4 regions of the Bradyrhizobium sp. Ken64 genome follow, and region 3 is predicted to be linked to each of the others. Evidence: predicted binding sites of a transcription regulator. Region 3 holds the regulator's gene; each other region holds the start of a gene.

Region 1 (5,254 bases), on a different contig from region 3:
GATCGGCCGCCCGTCCTGGGTGCGGCGGATTTCAGGATCCTTGCCGAGATTTCCAACCAGAATGACCTTGTTGACGCTTCCCGCCATCTCCGCTCTCCGCTCCGAATGCCATTGAATTCAAGAAGGCCGGTCCGCTCCCCGCGTTCCGCCGTGCCTGTTGAGGCGACCGTATACGCTCGCCGAACGCTTGCGGACGCCGATCAGTCCGTCACCCCTCCGGTTATCCCCACATATAGCATCGACCTCCGGCTCGTTCCAGATTTGTTCTTGGCGAATGACAGCACTGAAGGTGTGGGATCGATCGGCGATGTCCTGTGGGAAGGCACGCGTCGATTGGAACCTTTGTAGGTTCCAAAAAACGGAAGAAAGAACTTAACATTCAGCAAGTTATGGCTACTCGCACTGCCCCGTTCTTGTTGCATTTCGGAGACGGACTCTGCCGCTCCGCAGAGCTACGGTTGCCTCGGACTTAGTTCATATGGGCCCTCGCGCCTGATCAGCCGCTTCGGGGACATTAAGAGGCGGACGAACCTGGGGAGACTGGCAATGAATAGGCTTCTTATTGGTGCAATCGGTGCAGTGGCGATGGGCCTGTCGGCTCCGGCCAGTGCGGCGGACATGGCCGCGCGTCCTTACACGAAGGCGCCAATGGCCGCGCCCGCACCGATCTATACCTGGACCGGCTTCTACGCCGGTGTGCAGGGAGGCGGCGGCTGGGGTCGTAGCGACGAGACCTTCTTCGACGGTCCGAACACAGCGATCTTCGCGGGCAGCCAGAGGTATGACACGAGCGGCGGCTTCGTCGGCGGGGTGTTCGGCTACAATTGGCAGTCCGGTCCGGCCGTGTTCGGCATCGAAGGCGATTATCACTGGGCCGACATCAGCGGCCGTTCGGCCGAGATTAATGCCGGCCTCGGCGACACCTACTTCACGAAGATTCGTGGCTTCGGCGACATCAAGGGCCGTCTCGGCTACTCGACCGGCCCCGCGCTCTGGTTCGTCAGCGGCGGTGCCGCGGTCGGTGACATCCAGCACCGCTACGACGGCATTCCCGGAAACGTCTTCGTCCAGAACGACTGGCGCTGGGGCTGGACCGTCGGTGCAGGCGCTGAATACATGTTCGCTCCGAACTGGTCAGCCAAGGTCGAGTATAACTACATCGATTTCGGCAGGAGCACGATCCAATACTCTCCAGTGGTCACCAACCGCTCCGAATGGACCGACACCGTTCACACCATCAAGGTGGGCGTGAACTATCACTTCAACTGGGGCGGCTCGGTCGTCGCGAAGTACTGATATCCCTCTGATATCCTTGAGATCAAAGGCCGGCCCTGTGCCGGCCTTTTTTGCTGTGCTTCCCAGCTCGGAATAGTCAGTCAACAACTATTACGTTTCACACATGGTGTGACTTTTGAGTGACACAACTTGCGGCTTCACCGGTGTATGGAGACATCAGTTGGACCACCGCGTCCGATGCCCTTCTCGATCGTGGAAGGCACAATCAGAAACTGGGACTGGGATTAGTTGAAAATGAAAAAGGTTTGGTTGGCTTCGGCCTGTTTGTTCGCTCTCGCTGCCCCGGCCTCGGCCGCTGATCTCGCGGCGCGCCCCTACACCAAGGCGCCGGTGGCCATGGCTTCGGTCTACAACTGGACCGGCTTCTACCTCGGTATCGTCGGTGGTGGCGCTTGGGAAAATTCCTCGACCGACCCGAAGATGAAGGGCGGCTTCGTCGGCGGCACCGCCGGCTATAACTGGCAGACCGGCAACGTCGTGTTCGGCGTCGAGGCCGATGGCGCCTGGGCAGACGTCAGCGCTTCGGCCGCTGGTACGGTTTTCGTTGCGGGCGTCGGTGGCATCCCCGCCTCGCTGAGCTCCAAGACTGACGCGATGGGCACCGTGCGCGGCCGCATCGGCTGGGCCGTCAACAACGTGCTGTTCTACGGCACCGGTGGTTACGCCTGGATCGACAACAAGCTCACCGCCACCCTGGGCGGTCTCTCGGTCTCCGACAGCAAGTTCCACTCGGGCTGGACCGTCGGCGCGGGCGTCGAGGCGTTCTTCGCTCCGCAGTGGTCGGTCAAGGGCGAATACCTCTATCGCAGCCTCGGCGGCGAGACCTACTTCGGAGGCGCCATTCCGACCGGAACGCTCAACCTCCACACCGTGCAGGTCGGCGTGAACTATCACTTCGGGGGCCCGGTGGTCGCGAAGTACTGAGTTCAGTACCTAGCTCCAACGCATCCGCGTTACGAAAGGCCGGCCTTGCGCCGGCCTTTTTGTTTGACGGGCACGTCGCCGCGAGGTTCCGAGCCCTGCTCCTGCCAGATGCCGCCAGCGCGCCAACAATCCGTTGACGATTCGCAAACGCCACTGGAAATCCGCCCCCGTTCTTCCTACGTTCGCTCACATACCCATCGGCGCCGATCCCGGTTCCGGGCGAAGCGCGCCTGTTTCGTTGGCGCGATCGCGCGCTTTTGGATTCCTTGAGGACCACCAGGATGGATGAAGTGATCAAGGCGAAGCGCCAACAACAGAACGCGGGAGCACACCTGCGCGCAATTACGATCCGTGGCGCGCGCGAGCACAACCTCAAGAACGTCGACGTCGAGATTCCCCGCGACAAGCTGGTGGTGTTCACGGGGCTGTCAGGCTCCGGCAAATCCTCGCTCGCGTTCGACACCATCTACGCCGAGGGCCAGCGGCGCTACGTCGAATCGCTGTCGGCCTATGCCCGCCAGTTCCTGGAGATGATGCAGAAGCCTGATGTCGACCAGATCGACGGCCTGTCGCCGGCAATCTCGATCGAGCAGAAGACGACGTCGAAGAACCCGCGCTCCACCGTCGGCACCGTCACCGAAATCTACGACTATATGCGCCTGCTGTGGGCGCGTGTCGGCGTGCCCTATTCGCCCGCCACCGGCCTGCCGATCGAGAGCCAGACCGTCTCGCAGATGGTCGACCGCGTGCTGGCGCTCCCCGAGGGCTCGCGGCTCTATCTGCTCGCGCCGGTCGTGCGCGGCCGCAAGGGCGAGTACCGCAAGGAGCTCGCCGAATGGCTCAAGAAAGGCTTCCAGCGCGTCAAGATCGACGGCGCCTTCCACGAGCTCGCCGAAGCGCCGACGCTAGACAAGAAATTCCCGCACGACATCGACGTCGTCGTCGACCGCATCGTGGTGCGCCCCGACATCGGCCAGCGCCTCGCCGAAAGCTTCGAGACCGCGCTGAAGCTCGCCGAGGGTCTTGCCGTCATCGAATTCGCCGATGCGCCGGCTGCAGCAGCCCCCGCGGAAGAGAAAAAGAAGACCGCAAAGATCCACGACAAGAGCGGACCCGAGCGCATGCTGTTCTCGGAAAAGTTCGCCTGCCCGGTGTCCGGTTTCACCATCCCCGAGATCGAGCCCCGGCTGTTCTCGTTCAACAATCCCTATGGCGCCTGCCCGGCCTGCGGCGGCCTCGGCGTCGAGCAGCATGTCGACGAAGACCTCGTCATCCCCGACAAGGAGCTCGCCATCGGCAAGGGCGCGATCGCGCCCTGGGCCAAGTCCTCGTCGCCCTATTACATCCAGACGCTGACTGCGCTCGGCAAGCACTACAAGTTCACGCTGACCACCAAATGGAAGGATCTGCCCAAGAAGACGCAGAACGCGATCCTGCATGGCTCCGGCGAGGACGAGATCAAGTTCTCCTACGAGGACGGCGTCCGCTCCTACGACACCAAGAAGCCGTTCGAGGGCGTCATCACCAACATCAACCGCCGCTATCGCGAGACCGAGAGCGAGTGGGCGCGCGAGGAGCTGGCGAAGTACTTCCACGACGTGCCCTGCGAGGCGTGCCACGGCTTTCGGCTGAAGCCCGAGGCGCTCTGCGTCAAGATCGGCGGCAAGCATATCGGCGACATCTCCGAAATGTCGGTGAAGGGCGCCGGCGCGTGGTTCGAGACCGTGCCGGAGGCGCTGAACACCCAGCAGAACGAGATCGCCGGCCGCATCCTCAAGGAGATCCGCGAGCGCCTCACCTTCCTGCTCGACGTCGGCCTCAACTATCTCACGCTGTCCCGCTCCTCCGGCACGCTGTCCGGCGGCGAGAGCCAGCGCATCCGCCTGGCCTCGCAGATCGGCTCGGGGCTAACAGGCGTGCTCTACGTGCTGGACGAGCCCTCGATCGGACTGCACCAGCGCGACAACGCACGCCTGCTCGATACGCTGAAGCGCCTGCGCGACCTCGGCAACACCGTGATTGTAGTCGAGCATGACGAGGACGCGATCCTGCTCGCCGACCACGTCCTCGACATCGGGCCTGGCGCCGGCATGCATGGCGGCAACATCATCGCCGAAGGCACGCCCGCCGAGATCATGCGCAACACCAACTCGCTGACCGGCAAATATCTCACCGGCGAGCTCGAGGTCGAGGTGCCGGAGCGGCGTCCGCCAAACCATCGCCGCACCATCAAGGTGGTCAACGCGCGCGGCAACAATCTCAAGAACGTCACGGCCGAAATCCCGCTCGGCCTGTTCACCTGCGTCACCGGCGTCTCCGGCGGCGGCAAGTCAACGCTGCTGATCGACACGCTGTACAAGGCGATCGCCCGCAAGCTGAACAACGCCAGCGAGGGCGCCGCGCCGCACGACCGCATCGAGGGTCTCGAGCACATCGACAAGATTATCGACATCGACCAGTCGCCGATCGGCCGCACGCCACGTTCGAACCCCGCAACCTATACCGGCGCCTTCACGCCGATCCGCGAATGGTTCGCCGGCCTGCCCGAGTCCAAAGCGCGCGGCTACGAGCCCGGCCGCTTCTCCTTCAACGTCAAGGGCGGCCGCTGCGAGGCCTGCCAGGGCGACGGCGTCATCAAGATCGAGATGCACTTTCTACCCGACGTCTACGTCACCTGCGACGTCTGCAAGGGCAAGCGCTACAACCGCGAGACGCTGGAGGTGCTGTTCAAGGGCAAGAGCATCGCCGACGTGCTCGACATGACCGTCGAGGAAGCCGCCGAGTTCTTCAAGGCGGTCCCGCGCGTGCGCGAGACCTTCCAGACGCTGCACCGCGTCGGCCTCGACTACATCCATGTCGGCCAGCAGGCGACGACCCTGTCCGGCGGCGAAGCCCAGCGCGTCAAGCTCGCCAAGGAGCTGTCAAAGCGCGCCACCGGCCGCACGCTCTACATCCTGGACGAGCCGACCACCGGCCTGCATTTCCACGACGTCAAGAAGCTCCTGGAGGTGCTGCACGAGCTGGTCGCGCAGGG
Region 2 (5,254 bases), on a different contig from region 3:
AAGCTGCCGCGGCCGCCATTGCCGCCCCCGCCGCCGCCACGATTGCGATTGGCCTGGGCGCGCTGCCAGCCTGGGGTCGAATAGGTGGAGCCGAACGCTTCCATGTCGTCGAAGCGGGAGGCGCCGTAGCCGCCCGTGCCGCCCCAGGCCGAGCCGCCCTTGGATTCCGTGATCTCGACATTGGCCGCCGGCAGCTCGTCCAGAAAGCGCGAGGGAATCGTGGTCGACCAGGTGCCATGGATCCGGCGGTTGGTGGCAAAATAGATCTTGGCGCGGCGGCGGGCGCGGGTCAGGCCGACATGGCCGAGCCGGCGCTCTTCCTCGAGGCCGGCGCGGCCCTGTTCGTCCAGCGTGCGCTGACTCGGAAACAGGCCTTCCTCCCAGCCGGGCAGGAACACGTTGTCGAATTCCAAGCCCTTGGCCGAATGCAGCGTCATCAGCGACACGGCGTCCTCGTCGGCGCCGCTGTCGCGGTCCATCACCAGCGAGATGTGCTCGAGGAAGCCTTGCAGGTTCTCGAACTCCTCCATCGAGCGCACCAGCTCCTTGAGGTTTTCCAGCCGGCCCGCCGCGTCCGCCGAACGGTCCTTCTGCCACATCTCGGTGTAGCCGCTCTCGTCGAGCACGATCTGGGCGAGATCGGTGTGCGACGTGACCTCGCGCTGGGCCCGCCAGCGGTCGAACTGGGCGACGACGTCGCGCAAGGAGCCGCGCGCCTTCGGCTTCAGCTCGTCGGTCTCGACCACCGCGCGCGCCGCCTCGAACAGCGGAATGCGGCGCTTGCGGGCGTGATCGTGCAGCATCTGCACGGTGGCATCGCCAATTCCGCGCTTGGGCGTGTTGACGATGCGCTCGAAGGCGAGATCGTCGGCCGGTGAATTGATGACGCGCAGATAGGCCAGCGCATCGCGGATCTCGGCGCGCTCGTAGAAGCGCGGGCCGCCGATGACGCGATAGGGCAGGCCGAGCGTGACGAAGCGGTCCTCGAACTCGCGCATCTGGTAGGAGGCACGCACCAGGATCGCGATCTCGTTGAGCTTGTCGCCCTGGCGCTGGATCTGCTCGATCTCCTCGCCGATGCCGCGGGCTTCCTCTTCCGAATCCCACGAGCCTGTCACCGTGACCTTCTCGCCGTCATGGTCCTCGGTGCGCAGCGTCTTTCCCAGCCGGCCCTCGTTGTGGGCGATCAGGTGCGAGGCGGCGGCGAGGATGTGGCCGGTCGAGCGGTAGTTGCGCTCGAGGCGGATGACCTTGGCTCCGGGGAAATCATGGTCGAAGCGCAGGATGTTGTCGACCTCCGCGCCGCGCCAGCCATAGATCGACTGGTCATCGTCGCCGACGCAGCAGATGTTTTTGACGTGGGTCTTCTCCCTCTCCCCGTCCTTCACGGGGAGAGGGTCGGGGTGAGGGGCTCCCTCCACGAGCTCAGCTGGCGGAGAGTCCCCCTCACCCGCATCGCTGTGCGATGCGACCTCTCCCCGCACGCGGGGAGAGGTGAAAGAGGAGGGCGCCTGCGACAACAACCGCAGCCACAGATACTGCGCGACGTTGGTGTCTTGATACTCGTCCACCAGGATGAATTTGAAACGCTGCTGGTACTGCCGCAGGATATCCGGGTGCTCGCGGAAGATGCGGATGTCCTCGAGCAGCAGATCGCCGAAATCGGCGGCGTTGAGGATCTTCAGCCGCTCTTGGTAGCTCGCATAGAGCTTGCCGCCCTTGCCGTTGGCGAACACGGCGGCTTCGCCCGACGGCACCTGCGACGGCGTCAGGCCGCGGTTCTTCCAGCCGTCGATCAGGCCGGCCAGCATGCGCGCGGGCCAGCGCTTGTCGTCGATGTTGTCGGCTTGCAGCAGCTGCTTCAACAGCCGCACCTGATCGTCGACATCGAGCACGGTGAAGTTCGACTTGAGCTGCGCCAGCTCGGCGTGGGTGCGCAGGATGCGGCCGCCGATGGAGTGGAAGGTGCCGAGCCACGGCATGCCTTCCACGGCATGGCCGAGCATCTGGCCGAGCCGGTGCTTCATCTCGCGCGCGGCCTTGTTGGTGAAGGTCACCGACAGGATTTCGGAGGGGCGGGCGCGGCCCTGGCTCAGGATATGGGCGATGCGGGTGGTCAGCACGCGGGTCTTGCCGGTGCCGGCGCCGGCCAGCACCAGAACCGGGCCGTCCAGCGTCTCCACGGCCTCGCGCTGCTCCGGATTGAGCCCGGACAGGTATTGCGGGCCCACCGAGGCGCGCGCGCGCGCGGCAATGCCGCCGGCTGCCGGCTGGTGGTCGGGAACGCTCTGGGACGTGATCTTGCGCGGCTCGGTCATGCGAATCATTTGCCCCACGTTGGCACTGCGGGGTGGTGAAAGGGGAGCCTTCTTAACAGGGATTGGTCCCTATATGGGGCCGCGGGCGGGGGTTTTCCACGTGCGCGGAAAGCCAATTTGTTCCTGAGGGTCAGGCGAATTTCCGGCCCCAGCGGCCCGGAACCATTGTTCCGCGTTGGCGATTGGTTCTGCAAGTGAGGCGCGTCAGCCGCGCCGATCGCAGACAGACATCGAAACAGAGGTTCGGATCATGCTTAGCTGGGTTGTGACGTTTCTGGTTATCGCCCTGATCGCCGGTATCCTGGGCTTTGGCGGCCTCGCCGGCGCGTCGATCGAAATCGCCAAGATCATCTTCTTCATCGCGGTCGTGTTGTTCCTGGTCTCGGCCGTTGTTGGTTTGGCCCGCGGCCGCACCAGGGTCTAGCAATGTGATCCTCATGGTGAGGAGCGCGGAACGCGCGTCTCGAACCATGAAGGCCCGGCTGTGGCCTTGCATCCTTCGAGACGCCCGCTTTGCGGGCTCTTCAGGATGAAGAGTTGGAAGCCGTTACCGCTTCGAGGGCATCGCCACGTTGCGGCCGATGCCCTCGGGCCGCGGCACGGCACTGTGGGCCTTGATCACTGCCGCAATGCGCTCACGAATGTCTGGTGGAAAGGCCGCCACCTTTCGTGAGCCCATGTCGATGTGCAGCGACATGTTTTCGGAGGTCGCCGACAGCCAGCCTTCGGTCGCGTGTCGCAACTCCTGGAAGGTGTGAAGCCGCTTGTCGTCGGCTTCGAGCAGCCAGACCGACACCTGCACGGGATCGCCGAGGTGGATTTCGCGCAAATACCGCACGTGGCATTCGGCGGTGAAGGTCGAGCCGCCCCGCTCCTTCATGTAGCCCGGGCCGATCCCGAGCGTCAGCCACATCTGGTCGATCGCGCGGTCGAACATCACGTTGTAATAGGCCATGTTGAGATGGCCGTTGTAGTCGATCCATTGCGGCTCGATCTGCATGATCGAGGCGCGGAACGGTGCGCCCTCGATCGTCGTGGCAGCAGTCTCCGGCATGTGTCCTTCCCCAGCTATGCGTCCGGTCGCTTGACTTGACCGGTGAGATGTCCTTTGCCACGGTTCGTCTCGTCGGGAGGAACGTCCGTGGGTACGACCATCACCAATAATCCGCCGCGGCCGGCGCCGAAAGCCCTCGCGAGCGCGCTGGAGCAGCTTGCCGCGCGGTTCGGCAACCGCCTCATCACCTCGCAGGCCGTCCGCGAGCAGCACGGCCATACCACCACATGGCTCGTGAACCAGCCGCCAGATGGCGTGGTGATGGCGCAGGAGACCGCCGACATCCAGGACGTGGTGCGGATCTGCGCGAAAAACGGCGTGCCCGTCATCGCCTTCGGCACCGGCACCTCGCTCGAGGGCCAGGTCAACGCACCCGCCGGCGGCATCTGCATCGATCTGCGTGACATGAACAAGGTGCTCGCGGTGCATGCCGAGGACCTCGACTGCGTGATCCAGCCCGGGGTCACCCGCAAGGCGCTCAACGAGCATCTGCGCGACCAGGGCCTGTTCTTCCCGATCGACCCCGGCGCCGACGCCTCGCTCGGCGGCATGGCCTCGACCCGCGCCTCCGGCACCAACGCGGTGCGCTACGGCACGATGCGCGACAGTGTACTGGCGCTCAAAGTGGTCCGCGGCGACGGCGAGATCATCACGACCGGCACGCGTGCGAAGAAATCATCCGCCGGCTACGACCTGACGCATCTGTTCGTCGGCGCGGAGGGCACGCTCGGCATCATCTCGGAACTGACCATCCGCCTGCGCGGCATCCCAGATACGATCGCGGCCGGTGCGGTGTCGTTCGAGACCGTGCACGGGGCGTGTCAGGCCGTGATCCTGGCGATCCAGACCGGCATTCCCGTGGCGCGCATCGAGCTGCTCAACGCCGCGCAGGTGCGGGCCTGCAACGCCTATTCGAAGCTGACCCTTCCGGAAACGCCGCTGCTGCTGATGGAATTCCACGGCAGCGAGATCGAGGTCGCCGAACAGTCCAAGGCCTTCGGCGAGATCGCAAAGGACTGCGGCGGCGGCGATTTCTCCTGGACCACCAAGCCGGAGGATCGCACAAAACTGTGGCAGGCGCGGCACGACGCCTATTGGTCGGTAAAGGCGCTGCGGCCCGGTGACAGCATCGGCGTGGTCGCGACCGATGTCTGCGTGCCGATCTCGCGCCTTGCCGAATGCGTCGGCGAGACCGAGGAAGATCTCAAGCGTCTCAACCTGTTGTCGCCGATCGTCGGCCATGTCGGTGACGGCAATTTCCACTGCTCGCTGGTCTGCGACACCAACGATGCCGACGAGATGGCGCGCGGCGAGGAGTTCATGCATCGGCTGGTCGAGCGCGCGCAGGCGATGGACGGCACCTGCACCGGCGAGCACGGCATCGGCCAGGGCAAGCAGAAATACCTCAAGGCGGAACTCGGCCCCGAGGCGATCGACGCGATGCGGGCGCTGAAAAAGGCGCTCGATCCGCAGAACATCTTCAATCCCGGCAAGATCGTACCAGAGGCGTAGCGCACGGCGTGGCCGCCGTTTATGCTCGCTCCCTCACCACGGAGCAGGCAATGCAGTGGTTCGCCCGCAAGACGCGCCGGGACATCTGGGACGAAGCGATCGAACGGCCGCTCGGCGACATCGAGGCCGCCGAGCGCATCCGTGCGATCTGTGACGCCGCGGCGGCGAGCGCGGCAAGCAGTGCGCGCAACGACAAGCGCGACAGCGAGCGCTACGAGCGCGCGGCGAAAGTCGCGATGGAAATCGCGATGAAGATCGCGGACGGACTGATGCGCGACGACGCAGTCCGTCGCATCGTCGATCTCTGCATGACAGCGAACGACCTCAAGACGGCGCAGATCCTGTTTCGCGCGATCCATGCCAGCTGGAT
Region 3 (5,254 bases):
GGGACGACTGCGCCCGCTGAGCCGTTTTTGCCTCCGCGCCCGCGCTCGGCTAGAAGACTTGCGGAACATTCGCCCGAACGTGCCGAGCAGGAGTTTTCGCCGTGGCCTTGATGCCGGTTTCTGACGCGCTTGCCGCGGTGCTGGCGGGTGCAGAGCCGCTGCCGGAAGACATGATTTCTCTCGACGAGGCCTACCATCGCGTGCTCGCGCGTGACGTCGCCGCGCGACGCACGCAGCCGCCGCAGGCGATGTCCGCGATGGACGGCTACGCGGTGCGCGCGGCCGATGCCGCGACGATCGATTCGGAGCTCACCGTCATCGGCGAAGTCGCGGCGGGCCGGCCGTTCGCGGGGACGGTCGGCGCCGGCGAGGCCGTGCGGATCTTCACCGGCGGCGTCGTTCCCGCTGGCGCGGACGCCGTCGTGATCCAGGAGGACACGGTCGCCGCCGGCAAGCGTATCACGATCAAGGAAGCCGCGATCGCCGGACGGCACATCCGCCGCGCCGGCGTTGATTTCCGCGAAGGCGACGTGCTCCTGCGCAAGGGAAGCCGTCTCACCGAGCGCGACCTCGCGCTCGCCGCTGGGATGAACCATCCGCACCTTGCCGTTTTCAGGCGTCCGAAGGTCGCCATTCTCGCCACCGGCGACGAGCTGGTGATGCCGGGCACCACGCCCGGCCACGGCCAGATCGTCTATTCCAACGGCTACGCCCTGCACGCGCTCGCCCGCAGCGAGGGCGCCGAGACCATCGACCTCGGGATTGCCGCCGACACGCTGGAGGCGACCACCGCCGGCATCCGCCGCGCCCGCGAGAGCGGCGCCGACATCCTGATCACGACCGGCGGCGCATCGGTCGGCGACCACGATCTAGTCCAGCAGGCACTGCGGGACGAAGGCATCGCGATGGCGTTCTGGAAGATCGCGATGCGGCCAGGCAAGCCGATGATGCACGGGCGACTCGGCGCAATGGGTGTGATCGGCCTGCCGGGCAATCCCGTGTCGTCCTACGTGTGCGCTTTCCTGTTCATGGTGCCGCTGATTCGCGCCCTGTCGGGCCGTTCGGTGATTCACCATCGCCGTGAACACGCCGTGCTCGGCCGCGACGTCGGCGCCAACGACCAGCGCGAGGACTATCTGCGGGCGCATCTGGAGGAGCGTGACGATGGCACACGCGTCGTTCTTCCCGTCAATCATCAGGACTCTTCGCTGCTTGCGAATCTCGCTGCAGCACAGGTACTTCTCGTGCGCGCACCATTCGCGCCGAAGGCCGAGACCGGCACGGCTTGCGAAGTGTTGCGGCTCCCCGTCTGACCGCCTCGGCAACGCGCGTTCCGCGACGTTTGCCTTGTTCACGGTAAATTAAGCAGTTGCGGAACATGTATCGAACATATAGTGTCCGTTCATGATTTGTTTCGAGCATGTGGCGGCTTATGGCCGAATTCTGCGTCTCGGAATCGGACGACATCAACCGGGGGACTTTGGTCGAGATGTTAACGCGCAAACAATACGAGCTTCTGCGATTCATCAGTGAACGTCTGAAGGAAAGCGGCGTACCGCCCTCCTTCGACGAGATGAAGGATGCGCTCGACCTGCGCTCGAAGTCGGGCATCCATCGCCTGATCACGGCGCTCGAGGAGCGTGGCTTCATCCGACGCCTGCCCAACCGCGCCCGCGCGATTGAAGTCATCAAGCTGCCGGAGCTCCAGGCGGCGGCCGGCAGCCGCCGCGGCTTCACGCCGAGCGTCATCGAGGGCAATCTCGGCAAGGTGCGTGCGGGCTCCAGCCTGCCCGCGGACGAGGGCGAACGTCCCGTGGCGGTGCCGGTGATGGGCCGCATCGCGGCCGGCACGCCGATCGAGGCATTGCAGACCCGCAGCCATACCATCAGCGTACCGCCTGACATGCTCGGCTCGGGCGAGCATTACGCGCTCGAAGTACGCGGTGATTCCATGGTCGAGGCCGGCATCCTCGACGGCGACATGGCGCTGATCCAGCGCAACGAGAGCGCTGATACCGGCGACATCGTGGTGGCGCTGATCGACGACGAGGAAGCGACGCTGAAGCGCTTCCGCCGTCGCGGCGCCTCGATCGCGCTCGAGCCCGCCAACGCAGCCTATGAGGTCCGCATCCTGCCGCCCAACCGGGTGAAGATTCAGGGCAAGCTGATCGGGCTTTACCGGAAGTACTGATAACGGAAGTACTTCATACCGGAAGTGCTTGGCGCCTCGCGCGCTTCCGATCTGCAGCGCCGGTCAGAGATTGGATCGGATGATCGTCCGCTCCGGCTGGATAGTCGTTCTGGTTCTGCACAGACTATCCGGCCCCTCCTCCGCCGCTGGCTCCTCGCGACGCCGACGAAGCGGTACCGCTTCAAACAGCACCGCTTCGCGGCTCGCGCGTTCGAGGAAACAACGACCAGCGGTCAAGTTCGACCGTTGCAGCCAAGCCGGCAATATTCGCGCATGCGCCTCCCGAATGCATCGCAAGGGGCTTTGTTCCTATTGAATTCGGGAAAGATAATGTGATCGCGGCCTGCAGAAACCAGCCGCAGATTTGCCCACAACCAAGCAGAGCGTTCGTGCTTCAACTCTGATAGAGGCCTGCGCCTCGATTGAGAGACGCGGGTTGCTATCCCAGCATGAGGAGCACCCGATGTGTGACTACAGCCTGCATGCCGTCGCGTCGCGCCCCGCCGAAGTCGGCGAGACGATCGTCACGACAAGCTTCCGCGGCACCTCGACGCGCGGCTTCGCCTCCGCAGCCGATCCGTCTGTTGCCGTCTGCCTGCTGCCGGGAACGGAGCTCGCCTTCGCCGACGACGTCCGCTACGACAATCGCTGGATCTGGACGCGCACCATCAATTCCCGCGTGGGCAAGTTCGGCAAGATCGATCCGCACGTTCCCGACCGCCATCATGACGCGATCGAATTCCCCGACGGCAAATACGTGCTGGTGACGCAGCTCGTCGAAGGCCAGCGAGCGACCGTGCTGCAACTGCCGGTGACTCAGTCGGTCACCGAGCGCGAGAACAAGGCGCAAATCATCGCCGACAGGCAGCCGACCGTCACGCACCTGCCGATCGGCTGACACAGCCGCCCTCCGGCTACGAGGTCGGAGGTCAGGATTGAATCGCCATCGCCGGCCGTGGCCGGCGAGAAGGTGTGGTTTGCGCCCGGCGAATCCGAGCGGATGCGCCAACCCACTGCATTGCTCCGCACCATCAGATCAATCGTCGGCCTGCAAGTCCGTCTCCGCGGGCGTTGCGTCCTTGATGCGGGACGCGGTCGCCTTCGGCGCAAGGCTGCCGTCGAAATCACCCTCACCGGCGCCGGCCGGCAACCAGGGGCGGCTCGTGCCTCTCGCCCTCACCGCCTGAACTACAAACCCGTCACCACGCTGCGTCAGCGCCAGGGCGCTCTGGCTGGCGAGCCGCTGCCGATCGACCACCATCGCCGCGCAATCGGACGGCGCGGGACGTGTCGTCACCACCAGCGCGGCCCGACTGCAATCGTCCGCGAGAGCGTCGACGCGCAGTGCCAGCGCGACCAGCCTCCCGTCGGCCAGTGGCGTCACGCAGCCGGATTCGTCACAGGACACGCCATCGGCCAGCGAGGCTCTGCCGGCATCGCGCGGATCGGCGTCGGCAGCGAGCCATTCCCTCAGCAGAAAGCTGTCCTTGTTGGTCCTGATCAGGTGCAGATATCCGTCCCTGCCCCGCACCGCGACGCTCGCGCCATCCCCGGCAATCAGGATGTCGGGCTGCCGCGCCGACAGTCCCCAGAGGATCGCTGCCAGCAGCACCAGGGCGCCGGACCAGCGCAGCGGCGTGCGCAACAAGCCCAGCACGATGATTCCCAGGCTCGCCGCGATCAGCGGCGCGATCCCGAACGCCGGGATGCGGCCGACCGCGCCCGGCAATGCCGCGACCCAGCGGGAGACCGCGACCATCCACTCGATGCCGATCCCCATCAGCCACCAGAACACGCTGTCCAGCCCGAACGGCGCAGCAAGCAGCCCCAACAGTCCCGCCGGCATCACCAGCGCCGAGACCACCGGCATCGCGCCGAGATTGGCGAGCACGCCGAACGGCGTGACACGGTGGAAATGGAACGCGGCATAGGGCGTAGTCGCAAGTCCCGCAATCAGCGAGGCCATGAACAGCATCGCGATCTCGCGGCCACCCCACATCGCAATGCGCGCGGTCGCCGAATGGTCCGGCGAGGCAAACAAATTGGGCATGCCGATCTGCACCAGCGCCACCAGCCCCAGCGTTGCCGCAAACGACATCTGAAAACTCGGATGCACCAGCGCTTCCGGCGCGACCGCCAGCACGATCTGCGCGGCGACAGCCAACGTGCGGAAGGTGATGGCACGGCGATCGACCATCACCGCGATCAGCACCACCGCCGTCATGAAGAACGACCTTTGCGTTGCGACCTCCGCGCCCGACAGCAGCAGGTAGAACGCGGCGGCGACCAGCGCGGCGGCGGCCGACCATTTCTTGATGGCGAAGCCGGCCGCCAATCCCGGAACCAAAGCGAGCAGCGCGCGCACCGCGAAGAACACGACACCGGCCACGACGGCCATGTGATAACCGGAGATCGAGAGCACGTGGCCGAGACCGGAGATGAACATCGCGTCGTTGACGGGCGTGGTGATCGCATCGCGTCGCCCGGTGAGCAGCGCGGTCGCGATCGCCCGGTTGTCGCCGTCGAGCGTCGCCCGGATGCGGGCATCGATCGCATCGCGCAAGCCTTGCATGAAGGCCGCATAACGCAGCCGCAAGCCGGCGGTCTCAGGGGGCGCCGCCACCGTGATGGCGCCCATTGCGAAGCCGGAGGCGCCGATGCCCTGGAAGAACATGTCGCGCGAAAAGTCGTAACTGCCAGGCCGCACCGGCGCGAGCGGCGGCATCAGCCGCGCCTTCAGCTGAACGAAGCTGCCTACCTCCGGCGCGGTGCCCTTGCGGACCGACAGGCGCACGCGCTCGAGCCTGACGTCGCTGCGCTGCGCCTCCATCGCGGTGACGCGCAGCACAAAACGATCTGTACGCTCGCGAATGTCGCGGGCCTCGACGAAGCCCGACAACGACACCGAATAGAGCGCCTTTGCCAGCACGGGGTGGGCGATGCGCGCCGTCTTCCAGGTCGCGACGGCAAAGCCGGCCGCGACCGCCGCGATCATGATGGCCGGGGCGAACAACCGGCTCCGCCGCAACAGAGCCGCGCCAAGCAGGAGCGCGACGGCGCTCG
Region 4 (5,254 bases), on a different contig from region 3:
CTATCGCTTCTGATAGCTAAGAAGAAAATACCGGACCAACCTCCCGGCCGCTTGCGGCCGGGATTTTTTTTACGCCAGGCGCGCTAGGGAAGGATGACCAAATCGACCGCCTTCGGCCCCTTGCCCTTCTTGTCCGGTTCGACTTCGAAAGTAATGCGCTGTCCTTCGGCAAGGTCCTTCAGTCCGGCCCGCTCCACAGCAGTAATATGCACGAAGACGTCGCGGCCCCCGTCGTCCGGTTTGATGAATCCGTAGCCGCGCTCACCGTTGAAAAACTTGACCGTTCCCGTCATGGCCATCGGGAAACTCCCCCTCATTGCTCCTCCGTCGTGACGCAGACGCACGTCACGACATGACCGGGCCTTACGAAGCCCGGGAGCTGGCCATCCTTGGGCAGACCATTCGGTCCGACTGGATCTTTCTTAGGCCTTCACTCCGCCGCAACCATTCGCGGAAGCGGAACGTAAAGCCAGTCACTGCAACAGCATAATACGGTTCTCTGCAGATTGACTACCGCTCCTGCATATTTTTCCCAAGATGCCGGAGTGTTACGGTCTCGGCACCTCTAATCGGAATCTGGCAGCGCCACCCTGGCCGAGCGGCATTTCCAGCTCGGGCAGGATCGTCTTGAGCTCGCCCTGCAGCGTGTAAGGAGGATTGACGATCAAGAGCCCGCTGGACGTGAGGGCTGCGCCGTCAGCTTGCGGCGCCACGCTGAATTCGAGGCGCAGGCATTTTCCCGGCGGCTTTGCTGCGGCTGCGAGCCGCGCCACTGATTGCACCAGCGTGTCGGTGGCGCGCCGGCTCTTGGCGGGATACCAGATTACATAGATACCGGTCGGCCATTTCGCGAAAGCCGCCGAGAAGGCCTCGCCGAGCTTTTCGAACTCGTCCTTGGCCTCGAACGGCGGGTCGATCAGCACGAGCCCACGCCGTTCCTTCGGCGGCACGAAAGCCGGCAGCGCCATCCAGCCGTCGAGGTCGACCACGCGGGCCTGTTCGTCGCGGCGCAGCACGCCGATCAGCGCCTTGCGCGCCTTCGGCTCGAGCTCGCAGAGCAAGAGGCGGTCCTGCGGCCTCAGCAGGCCGCGCGCGATCAGCGGCGAGCCCGGATAGGCCTTGAGCTCGCCCTTCGGATTGAAGGCGCGGACGATGTCGAGATAGGGCTTGGTCAGCGCCATGGCGTCGTTCGACAGCCGCGCCTGCATCAGCCGCGCAATGCCCGTCAGCCACTCGCCGCCGCGGCGCGCCTCATCGCTTTCGAGATCGTAGAGGCCGGCGCCGGCATGGGTGTCGATGATGCGGAACGCGCCCGGCTTGTCCTGGAGATAGGTGATGATGCGCGCCAGCACGATGTGCTTGATGACATCGGCGAAGTTGCCGGCATGGAAGGCGTGACGGTAATTCATGCAAGAGCACTACGCCACGTGACGGCTTGAGCAAAGAGGCACGACGCCTGGGCTAGCCACCCCGGATCGGCGGCATCGCCACCTGGTCGCGGCGGCAGGCGCGGCGGTCGATCTCCTCGCAGGCGCGGAATTGCAGGTCCTTGCTGAGGCAGATGCGGACTTCCGATAGCCGCGTCCGGTTGCAGGTGATCGAGACGGCGGCATCGCTGAGGCCCGGATTGGCCTTGATGAAGGCTTCCTCCACCTCCGCCGGCGCCACCGTCTTGGCCTGCGACAAATCGAGATATTCGGCCGGAATCTTGATCGCGGCGCGCGCCTTCCGGATCGTCTCGAAATAGCTGCGGTCGGCGAGCCCCGAGCAGGTGCCGTGCTTGTCCCACTCGTTGAAGATCAGCCCCGGCGCCGGCATCAGGTCGAGCATGGAGGAAACGATGCTGCGGTTCAGCCGCGGCGACGGCCGCTGGCAATATTCCGGGAAACCGTTCTCATATTGCGGCCACAGACCATGGACCACGAAAGCGTAGGGCCGTCCGCTGCACTGGATCTGCGAGCGGCCGCCGCGCTCCGCCGCCTCTTCGCAGAAGGAGGGCGACCACGACAGCGACAGCACATAAAAATCGAATTCGCCGGGCGTGTTCTGCCGCTTGTCCTGGGCCTTGGCGCCACCGGCCAATACAGCCAGCCCGGCCGCAAGCGTCAGCGAGATCATCAGGCGGGAGAACGAATGCAATCTGGAATGAAACATGGCGACGCCCCTCAACTAGACTGTGCAGACGAGCCTAGCAGGCGATAGGAACATTTCAAGAACAAAATGCGGGCAACCGTCGGTCGGCCGCCTGATCGGTCCGGATCAGAGCAATTATTGCTTGGCGGCGCGGCAGGCCGGGTTGTAGGCCCAGTTGCGGTCGAGCCCGACCACGCACCATTCGACGCCCTGGCCGTAGCCGGCGAAGCCGCCATCCTCGACGATCGAGAAATGCACCTTGCGCAGCTTGCCATCGGTGAGCATGGCTTCGCCGGTGCAATAGCGGCGGGGAATGTTGTCGGACGCCCAGGGCCGGAACGCAGTCTCGTGAACCGCGGAGAAGCCGGTGATCTTCAACGAGGAATTCCAGAACGAGCTTTCCTTCTCCCAGAACTGGGTGGCGATCGTCGGCAGCGCCCTGTCGCATTCGGAGACGTTGCCGTCATAGCGCGGCCCGCTCAGCCAGAAATTCAGCTCCAGCGGATTGGCGGCCCTGGCCTCGCCGAGCGACAGCGCCCCGAACAGAAGGCCGAGCACGGCGGCAAAGCGGAGCGATTTCAGGAAGGTCGAGGCGCGCATGGGCAATCCAGACAGCATGATCTGCGAGGGTCGGACGGTGCCGCGAAGGCCGGGGGAGGTCAAGTGCAGCGCGGCAACACTTGCCGACGAGTTGACCGCAATGCTGCGTTAGAGGGGTCTTCCGTTCTTTCCACCGCCGCGCCGGCACCGTAAACTGCCGCCAACCAATCGGAGTGACGGGAATGCGAATCATTGCGGCCGCGGGCCTACTTGCCCTGGGTATGTTGGCGAGCCAGTCGGCGCGCGCCGATCTCCTTCCGGTGCCTCCGTTCAAGGGCAACGACACCGGCGGCATCATCGCCTATTCAATGGCAACCCAGGTCGATGCGCGGCAGGTCGCGGTCGATCACTGTGCGCGCTATGGCAAGGTCGCCAAATTCCTGGCGATGCAGGCCTATGAGGGCGGCTACATCTCGTTCTCCTGCCGCTGGGTGCCCTATGGCGCCGCCGACCAGCCGATCCGCACGCTCTACTGAGGCGCTTTCGCAACGCCGCTATCTCGCAGCCGGGAGCTTCCCACATGACGCGCAAACTCGCTTTGCTCGGCTCCGCCCTTTGCCTCGTCTTGTCGGCAGGCAGCGCCCGCGCTGACGACCTGCCGGTGCGCAAGGCGGGCCTGTGGGAATTGAAGATGGTCAGGACCGGCACGCCGGTGCCCGAGATGACCATGCAGCACTGCACCGACGAGACCGTCGACAAGGAGATGAACAACAACGTCTCCCCGATGGCCAAGCAGATATGCGCCAAACAGGACATCAAGAAGACCGCAACCGGCTATGTCAGCGATTCCGAGTGCAATGTCGCCGGCATCAGCACGACCTCGCATGCTGAGATCACCGGCGATTTCAATTCGGCCTATACGGTGAAGACGTCGTCGCACGCGCAAGGCGGCGCCGCCGGCACGGCAGGCCGCGACACGAGCATGCAGCTCGAAGCGAAATGGCTGGGGGCCTGCAAGCCGGACCAGAAGCCCGGCGATATCGTGATGCCCGGCGGCTTCAAGATGAACGTACGCGACATGGACAAGCTCAAGGCGCTGTTGCCGAAATAGGGTGAGATCGTAGCCCGGATGGAGCGAAGCGAAATCCGGGACCGGTGCGTCGATCGCGAAGAAAGGATCCCGGATTGCGCTTCGCTCCATCCGGGCTACATCAGCTACACCGGTATCCGCACGCTCGCCCTTAATCCCCCCATCGGGCTGTCGCCAAGCGTGATGTCGCCGCCATGCGAGCGGGCGATGTCGCGGGCGATCGCGAGGCCGAGGCCGGTGCCGCCTTCGTCCTGATTGCGGGCGTTGTCCAGCCGCAGGAACGGCTTGAAAACCTCTTCACGCAGATGCGCGGGAATGCCCGGCCCGTCATCGTCGACCGTCACGGTCAAATAACGGTGATCGCGCTGGCCGGTGATGGCGATGCTCTTGCCATAGCGAGCGGCGTTGGTGACGAGGTTGGCGAGGCAGCGCTTGAACGAGGCCGGCTTCACCGTGACCACGGGCAGTCCGTTGAACGCGACGGTCGCAATGTGGCCGTGGCGCTCGGCGTCGCTGCGCAGCTCCTCGAGCGCCTGCGCCATGTCGGTCGGCTGCGACTGCTCGCCGGAATCGCCGCGGGCAAATGCGAGGTAGTCCTCGAGCATCATCGACATCTCGTCGACGTCCTTGCGCATGCCCTCCATCTCGGGGCTGTCGCCGATCAGCGCCAGCTCGAGCTTGAACCGCGTCAGGATCGTGCGCAGATCGTGGCTGACGCCGGCGAGCATCGCGGTGCGCTGCTCCATCGTCCGCTCGATGCGCGATTTCATTTCGAGGAAGGCGACCGACGCGCGCCGCACCTCGCGCGCGCCGCGCGGGCGGAAATTCGGCGCCTCCCGGCCCTTGCCAAAACTTTCGGCGGCGTCGGCAAGTCGCAGGATCGGCTTGATCTGGTTGCGCAGGAATAGCACCGCGACGATCAGCAGGATCGAGGACGTTCCGACCATCCAGAACAGGAAGATCTCCGAGTTCGAGGCATAGGCGGCGCTGCGCTGCGCGAACACGCGCATCACGGCGTCGTCGAGCTGGATCCGGATCTCGACGAGGTTGGAGCGGCCGACCGTGTCGATCCAGAAGGAGCGCCCGATCTGGCGGCCGAGCTGCACCGACAGCGTCTGGTCGAGCAGCGAGAAGAACGGCTTTGGTCCCGGCGGCGGCATGTCGCCGGCCGGGAGGAAATCGACGACGAGGCCGAGGCGCTGCTGCGCGATGCGGCGGATCTGGTCACGATCCTTGTCTTGCGGATAGCCCTTGTAGACGTCGATCAGCGCGGCGATGTCCTGCACTACGGCGGCCGACAGGCGCCGTGTCACCGTGTTCCAGTGCCGCTCCATGAACACGAAGGCGACGACCGATTGCAGGATCACCATCGGCACGATCATGATCAGCAGCGCACGCGCGTAGAGGCCGGTCGGCATCCAGCCCTTGAACGCATTGCCCATCCAGCCATTGGCGGCGGAGACGCGGCCGGCGGCGCTCTTCAAAAGCGTC

The links. Region 3 encodes LexA, which represses DNA repair genes until DNA is damaged. Its sites were predicted from a motif close to TGTTCNNNNTGTGTTCNG; they were not measured.
Region 1: a site for LexA is predicted at 2,389-2,406, ahead of uvrA (excinuclease ABC subunit UvrA). Genes of this name have one in related genera too.
Region 2: a site for LexA is predicted at 2,492-2,509, ahead of AC0L2F_RS34425 (ATP-dependent helicase). Genes of this name have one in related genera too.
Region 4: a site for LexA is predicted at 2,201-2,218, ahead of AC0L2F_RS01025 (ribonuclease T2 family protein). Genes of this name have one in related genera too.

What each region holds. Positions count from the first base shown of each region.
Region 1 is NZ_JBVVPA010000008.1:52,070-57,323, reverse strand. Features, by position in the region: gene AC0L2F_RS15795 (single-stranded DNA-binding protein) at 1-87, opposite strand, end outside; gene AC0L2F_RS15790 (outer membrane protein) at 547-1,296, shown strand; gene AC0L2F_RS15785 (outer membrane protein) at 1,531-2,220, shown strand; gene uvrA (excinuclease ABC subunit UvrA) at 2,502-5,254, shown strand, end outside.
Region 2 is NZ_JBVVPA010000043.1:25,446-30,699, forward strand. Features, by position in the region: gene AC0L2F_RS34425 (ATP-dependent helicase) at 1-2,327, opposite strand, end outside; gene AC0L2F_RS34430 (DUF1328 domain-containing protein) at 2,569-2,742, shown strand; gene AC0L2F_RS34435 (thioesterase family protein) at 2,866-3,372, opposite strand; gene AC0L2F_RS34440 (FAD-binding oxidoreductase) at 3,460-4,884, shown strand; gene AC0L2F_RS34445 (hypothetical protein) at 4,935-5,254, shown strand, end outside.
Region 3 is NZ_JBVVPA010000003.1:172,828-178,081, forward strand. Features, by position in the region: gene AC0L2F_RS06680 (molybdopterin molybdotransferase MoeA) at 102-1,313, shown strand; gene lexA (transcriptional repressor LexA) at 1,490-2,191, shown strand; gene AC0L2F_RS06690 (hypothetical protein) at 2,655-3,089, shown strand; gene AC0L2F_RS06695 (ComEC/Rec2 family competence protein) at 3,228-5,254, opposite strand, start outside.
Region 4 is NZ_JBVVPA010000001.1:197,156-202,409, reverse strand. Features, by position in the region: gene AC0L2F_RS01040 (outer membrane protein) at 1-13, shown strand, start outside; gene AC0L2F_RS01035 (cold-shock protein) at 84-299, opposite strand; gene AC0L2F_RS01030 (23S rRNA (adenine(2030)-N(6))-methyltransferase RlmJ) at 549-1,409, opposite strand; gene AC0L2F_RS01025 (ribonuclease T2 family protein) at 1,462-2,154, opposite strand; gene AC0L2F_RS01020 (hypothetical protein) at 2,269-2,733, opposite strand; gene AC0L2F_RS01015 (hypothetical protein) at 2,916-3,209, shown strand; gene AC0L2F_RS01010 (DUF3617 domain-containing protein) at 3,254-3,784, shown strand; gene AC0L2F_RS01005 (ATP-binding protein) at 3,889-5,254, opposite strand, start outside.